2 regions of the Pseudogulbenkiania sp. AW2-16 genome follow, and region 2 is predicted to be linked to the other one. Evidence: riboswitches for the same ligand, from Rfam matches in the RefSeq annotation. Region 2 holds a riboswitch; the other holds the start of a gene.

Region 1 (3,201 bases), 1.1 Mb from region 2:
TCTGCGCGCCACTGTCGACGGTCAGCGTGTCGAAGCAGTACTCGGTCGGCACGCTGTAGCCGAGCTGGCGCAGGCCGGCCGCCAGGGTCACGGTCAGCCGGTGCACGCGCCGGGCGATGGTGCTCAGCCCCTGCGGGCCATGGTAAGCCGCGTACAGTCCGGCGATGTTGGCCAGCAGCACCTGCGCGGTGCAGATGTTGCTGGTCGCCTTCTCGCGGCGGATATGCTGTTCGCGCGTCTGCATCGCCAGCCGCAGGGCAGGGCGGCCGTGCGCGTCGATCGACACCCCGACCAGACGGCCCGGCATGCTGCGCTTGAAGGCGTCGCGGGTCGCCAGGTAGCCGGCGTGCGGGCCACCGAAGCCGAGCGGCACGCCAAAACGCTGCGTGGTGCCGATCGCCACGTCGGCGCCAAATTCGCCCGGCGGGGTCAGTAGCGTCAGCGCCAGCAAGTCGGCGGCCACCACCGCCAGAGCGCCCTTGGCATGCGTCGCGTCGATCACGCCCTGGTAATCGTGGATGTCGCCGAACGTGCCCGGGTACTGCAGCAGCACGCCAAAGCAGTTGACACCGGCCAGATCTCGGCGCGGGTCGCCCACCACCACCTCGATGCCGATCGGCTCAGCGCGGGTGCGGAGGATCTCGATCGTCTGCGGATGGCAGTCGGCCGCCACGAAAAACACCGGGCTCTTCGATTTGGCCAGACGCTGGCAGAAGGTCATCGCCTCGGCCGCCGCCGTGCCTTCATCCAGCATCGAGGCGTTGGCGATCTCCATGCCGGTGAGGTCGGCGACCATGGTCTGGAAGTTGAGCAGCGCCTCCAGGCGGCCCTGCGAAATCTCCGGCTGGTACGGGGTGTAGGCGGTGTACCAGTGCCGGGTTCTCCAGCACGTTGCGCTGGATCACCGGCGGGGTATGGGTGTCGTGGTAGCCCATGCCGATGAACGACTTGAACACCTTGTTGCGGCTGGCGATATCGGCCAGCTTTTGCACCGCCTCGGCTTCGGTGCAGCCCGCACCGAGGGCCAGCGGCTCGTGACGGCGAATCGCCGCCGGCACCACTTGCCGGATGAACTCGTCCAGCGAGCCGACATTCAGTTCAGCCAACATCTCGGCCTGTTCACCGGCATCCGGGCCGATGTGGCGGCGCACGAACAGCTCGCGCTGCGTGAGGGAATCAAACGTAGCCATGACCAATCCCCCTATGCGCCGATGTAGGCGTGGTAGCCGGCGGCATCCATCAGCCCGGCCAGTTGCTCCGGGTTGTCGATACGCATGCGGAAGAACCAGCCCGCGCTCTCCGCCGCCTCGTTCACCAGGCTCGGCTCGTCGGCCAGCGCGTCGTTGACGGACACGACGGTGCCATCCACCGGAATCTTGATCTCGCCGGCGGCCTTGACCGATTCGATGGTGGCGGCTTCCTCGCCCTGGGCGAAACGGTCGCCCTCCCGGGGCAGCGCCACGTAAACCAGGTCGCCCAGCAAGTTCTGGGCGTAGTCGGTGACGCCAACGGTGGCGCAGCCGTCCGCCTCCAGGCGCAGCCATTCGTGGGATTCGGTGTATTTGATGTCGCTCATTGCTCTCTCCTGACAGGGTTGCGTGAAGTGAAACGGGCCAACGCAAGCCTGGAGTACAACGGCGAAAGCAGGGGACGATCGGGGGATCGGCATCCGGACTTTAGCGGGGCATTCCAGGCGGCGTGAGCCTGATGCCCCCTCTGTCCATTTGCCTGAGAGATTACGGACCCGGACGGGAACGCTTTTCCTTCGGCGAGGCCTCGTGGGCCTACTCTCCAGAGAGCTAGTCGATGCGGCAGTCCTTTTGCCTGAGAGTTTCTGGGGCGATTCCCCTTCGGCGCCGCCACATGGCGGTCTCTCCTGTCACATCCCGATAGCTTGATGCCCAATCTAGAGGAGGGGTTCCGGGACTGTCAACAGCAAAACACCCGCGCCACCGAGGCCCGATACGCGGCACCCGTCGCGCACCGCCGCCGATAGCTGGCGCAAACCCAGACCAGACGGGCCTCTCGGCATCAAAGGCCCGGCCCGATACTTCAGCATTTGGCGAAGTACATATCTGAACATTGCTATTCAACACTCGCCCCGCAACAGCGGACATGGAGACGCGCGACCGTTCTCGAGGGGGGGCGACACTCACCGTCTGCCCAGGTAAAGACCATCGTGAAGACGAGCCGGGCATGAGGTTTCAGCGGCCCATGCATCACGTCAGGTGCGGACAATCCCGAACACCGGGACGGCCTCGTCGCCGTTCGAAAAATTGACACACTCGGGGAACGGAAAACCGGTGGTGCAGTCTACTCATTCGTCTGTCGAGAGAGCACCCTCGACTCAACTGGAAGGAACCCGATGGCCAAACCACCACGCACCAACCCGGTAGCCAAATTCGCACAACGTCTGCAGCGCTGTGCCACCTTTACAGACCGGAAGAAGCGAGCCAGGCAAGGCTATGCCAAGCATAAGAAACAGGCGGGAAGTTTTACTCTCCCGCCTTTTTTATTGACCTGAAATCTGGCGTCAGCCACGAGTCCAAAGTCCGACTCCACACGACTCCTGCCCGGCTTGTAATGCCTTGCCTTGCCAACATGGGCAAGGGGGATCTGCCATATCCGGACTTCAGATGTCAGCTATCAGGCCAGGCTGTAGCGCGCCTGAAAACCAACGCGACAAATCACTGCTCTTCACGTGATGTCGCCGATACCGCCTTCTTCAAACTTTCGTACAAATCTGGAAATTGTGTCTTGAGAAGACCGATGACCTCCATGTCCTCACGGTTGATGACGGCAAGGTCAACTTGCTCGATATGCACCAGGCGGAACAGTTCCCGCACCGGGCGCGGCATGTTTCGGCCCGACTCGTAGCGCGACCCTCCAGATTGAGTGACGCCGATCAGGCTCCAGAATTGCACCTGGTTCAGCCCTCGCTTCAGACGAACTTCGCGAGGATGAGGTAGGGCTTTGTGCGATGTCATCAGTGGGCTCCTGTTTATGGGTGCCGCAATGATAAATGGGGAGTGAGCAGTCTCACCTCAGGCAAATTGCAAATATTTGTTAACAAATATGCCATTTATTTAATAACACTCGCCGCAAACACCGTTTCTCGATCGTCCACGCGATACCAAATAAACCGGCCGCAGCGACCCCGAGCAAGCTCGCTGGGTGTAACAACGCGGTCTCAACGGCAGA
Region 2 (3,201 bases):
TAACCCAGGCCGATGAAGGATTTGTTCACCACGTTCTTGCTGGCGACCGCTTTCAGGTCGGCCAGCGCGTCGGCTTCACGCTGCGCCGGCGGCAGGTCCAGCGCGCGGTTGAAGCGGATGTTGGCCGGTACGGTCTGGGCCACCAGGTCCTCGAAGGAGCCGGCGCCGACGTAGGCCAGCATCTCGGCCTTCTCGGTCTCGCACGGGCCGATATGGCGTTCGATGAATTCGTTGTGGTTAAACAGGGTAGAGAGTGTCATGTTGCAAGTATCCGGATGCAAGAGGACTATGGGCCGGCGCCGCCGGCCCCATAAAACAAAAGCCTCGCGCCCTGGGACGCGAGGCCGGTTCGGCTCGATCAGGCGCCGATTTCCTGGGCGTACTGTTCGGCGTTGAGCAGCTTGTCGAGGTCGGCGACATTGCTCGGCTTGACCTTGAAGAACCAGCCCTGGCCGTACGGCTCGCTGTTGGCCAGTTCCGGCGCGGCTTCCAGTTCACCGTTCACGGCCACCACTTCGCCTTCGATCGGCGCGTACACGTCGGAAGCGGCCTTCACCGACTCCACCACGCCAGCCTGTTCGCCGTCACCCAGCACGGCACCCACTTTCGGCAGCTCGACGAACACGATGTCGCCCAGCAGTTCCTGGGCATGTTCGGTAATGCCCACGGTCACGGTGCCGTCTGCTTCCAGGCGCAGCCATTCGTGGCTGGATACGTATTTCAATTCGGCGGGGATTTGGCTCATTACTGCATCTCCAATGTAGAAAAGGTTGATGACGGGGCCTTGCCGCCCCGTCCGGAAGCGGGCCTGGCCCGCCTCCACTCAGTCCGGATACTCGGCTTAATTAAAGACTTTTTTGCCGTTGCGAACAAACGGCATCTTGACCACGCGCACCTCGGTCAGCGTGCCGCGCAGATCGACCTGGGCGGTCTCGCCGGTCGCAGCCGGTACGCGGGCGATGGCGATGGAATGCTTCAGCGTCGGCGAGAAAGTGCCGCTGGTGATGACGCCTTCGCCGGCGCCCTCGACCACCACCTTCTGCCCCTCGCGCAGCACGCCGCGCCCTTCCAGCACCAGGCCGACCTGCTTCATCGCGACGCCGGCGGCTTTCTGCGCTTCCAGCGCCTGACGGCCGATGAAGTCGCGCTCGGCCGGTTCCCAGGCGATGGTCCAGCCCATCCCGGCCGCCAGCGGCGACACGGTCTCGTCCATGTCGTGGCCGTACAGGTTCATGCCGGCTTCGAGACGCAGCGTGTCGCGCGCGCCCAAACCGATCGGCGCCACGCCGGCCGCCAGCAATTCGCGGAAGAAGGCCGGCGCCTCGGTGGCCGGCACCATGATTTCCAGGCCGTCTTCGCCGGTATAGCCGGTTCGCGCAAAGAACCAGTCGCCTGCAGGCAAGCCCTGGAAGATTTTCAGAGATTTAATAGCGTCTGCCAGCGTCGGCTTCACCGAGCACACTTTGGCAATGGCGTTGGGGCCTTGCACGGCCAGCATGGCCAGATCGCGACGCACCTTCAGCGTCACATCGAAACCGGCTTTCTGCTGCTCCATCCAGGCCAGGTCCTTGTCGGTGGTACCGGCGTTGACCACCATGCGGTAGCCGTACGAAGTCAGATAGACGATCAGGTCGTCCACCACGCCGCCGTCGGCGTTGAGCATGCCGGAATACAGTGCCTTGCCCTCGAAGCCCAGCTTGGCGACGTCGTTAGCGATCAGCTTCTGCAGCCAGGCCTTGGCGTCCGCACCGGTGATGTCGATCACGGTCATGTGGGAGACATCGAACATGCCGGCGTCGCTGCGCACCTGCTCGTGCTCTTTCAGCTGCGAGCCATAATGGATGGGCATTTCCCAGCCGGCAAAATCGACCATCTTGGCGCCGGCGGCGAGGTGTTCGTCAAACAGGGGGGTACGTTTCGGGGCCGTCATGCGGAGTCCTTCAGGGTGCGTTCATCCTTCTATACACCCCTCTGTCCCTACACCTGAGATTTTCCGACTGGTGCAGCACCAGCCGTTAGCCCCTTCGGTGGGCGCCTGGAACCAGGCGCCGCTCTCCAGATTCGGCGGGCCGCCCATGGAACGACGGCCCGATCCTCGCAGTCCTTTTGCCTGAGCGATTGCGGGTGCACTTGCGCCTTCGGCGGCGGCCGGCTTGCGCGGCCACTCTCTCCTGCTAGATGGGGCAAGATTATCGGCGCTGGCCGCCGGTCTGGCAAGCCGCACGCGGCTGCATGCCGCGATTATGTAGGCGCAGCGCCACGTTACTTCCCCACACAATAACCAACAGCAGCCCTTCCCCGACCAAGTTGGCCGAAGCCCGGCTCACACCGTCACCGGCCCGGCCGGCACCTTGTCCAATGACCAATGCCCGCGCGCCCAGGCCCACAACTCGGCCAGGCTGCCGCATTCGTTCGGCGGCACATGCCCGAGACGCTGCAACGCACGGCGCAGCTCCGCTGCCGCTGCCGCCGGGGCAATCGCCGGCGCCAGCGTCTGCTTGGACAGCTTCTCGCCGGCCGCGTTGACCATCAGCGGCAAGTGGCAGTAACTCGGGGTAGACACTCCCAGCGCCCGCTGCACGGCGATCTGGCGCGGCGTCGACACCAAGAGGTCGGCGCCGCGCACGATATCGGTGACGCCCTGCGCGGCATCGTCCACCACCACCGCCAGCTGGTAGGCCCAGAAGCCGTCGGCACGCAGCAGCACGAAATCGCCAATGTCGCGCTCCAGATCCTGGCGGTACTCGCCCTGCAAGCGATCGACGAACACCGTCTCGCCCGGTGCCACGCGTAGCCGCCAGGCACGGCCGGCGCGCCCCGCCACGCAGCCGTTGCGGCAGGTTCCCGGGTAGACGTAGCCGTCCACCCCGCGGCGGGCGTGTGCCGCGATCTCCTTGCGCGTACAGCCACAGGCGTACGCCAGTGCCATCGCGGGCCAACTGGTCCAGCGCGGCGCGGTACAGCTCGTGGCGCCGGCTCTGGTATTCCACAGCGCCATCCCACTCGAAACCCAGCGCCTCGAGCGTCTGCAGGATGGCCGAAGCAGCGCCGGCCACCTCGCGCGGCGGGTCGAGGTCCTCCATGCGCAACAGCCAGACGCCGCCGCGCGTGCGCGCCTCCAGATAGCTGCCGACGGCGGTGGTCAACGAACCGGCATGCAATAAACCGGTCGGACTGGGGGCAAAACGGCCACGATAGGGC

The links. A riboswitch is a leader RNA that binds a small molecule or an ion and turns the genes downstream of it on or off. The one in region 2 is predicted to bind glycine.
Region 1: another riboswitch for glycine. It lies ahead of gcvH (glycine cleavage system protein GcvH); the one in region 2 lies ahead of gcvT (glycine cleavage system aminomethyltransferase GcvT).

The regions. Positions count from the first base shown of each region.
Region 1 is NZ_CP157668.1:3,038,494-3,041,694, reverse strand. Features, by position in the region: partial or broken gene gcvP (aminomethyl-transferring glycine dehydrogenase) at 1-1,190, opposite strand, end outside; gene gcvH (glycine cleavage system protein GcvH) at 1,202-1,576, opposite strand; glycine riboswitch at 1,803-1,889, opposite strand; gene ABKF58_RS14905 (DUF7230 family protein) at 2,366-2,524, shown strand; gene ABKF58_RS14900 (helix-turn-helix domain-containing protein) at 2,688-2,987, opposite strand.
Region 2 is NZ_CP157668.1:1,956,052-1,959,252, reverse strand. Features, by position in the region: gene gcvP (aminomethyl-transferring glycine dehydrogenase) at 1-260, opposite strand, end outside; gene gcvH (glycine cleavage system protein GcvH) at 359-745, opposite strand; gene gcvT (glycine cleavage system aminomethyltransferase GcvT) at 842-1,930, opposite strand; glycine riboswitch at 1,962-2,069, opposite strand; glycine riboswitch at 2,089-2,184, opposite strand; partial or broken gene gluQRS (tRNA glutamyl-Q(34) synthetase GluQRS) at 2,324-3,201, opposite strand, start outside.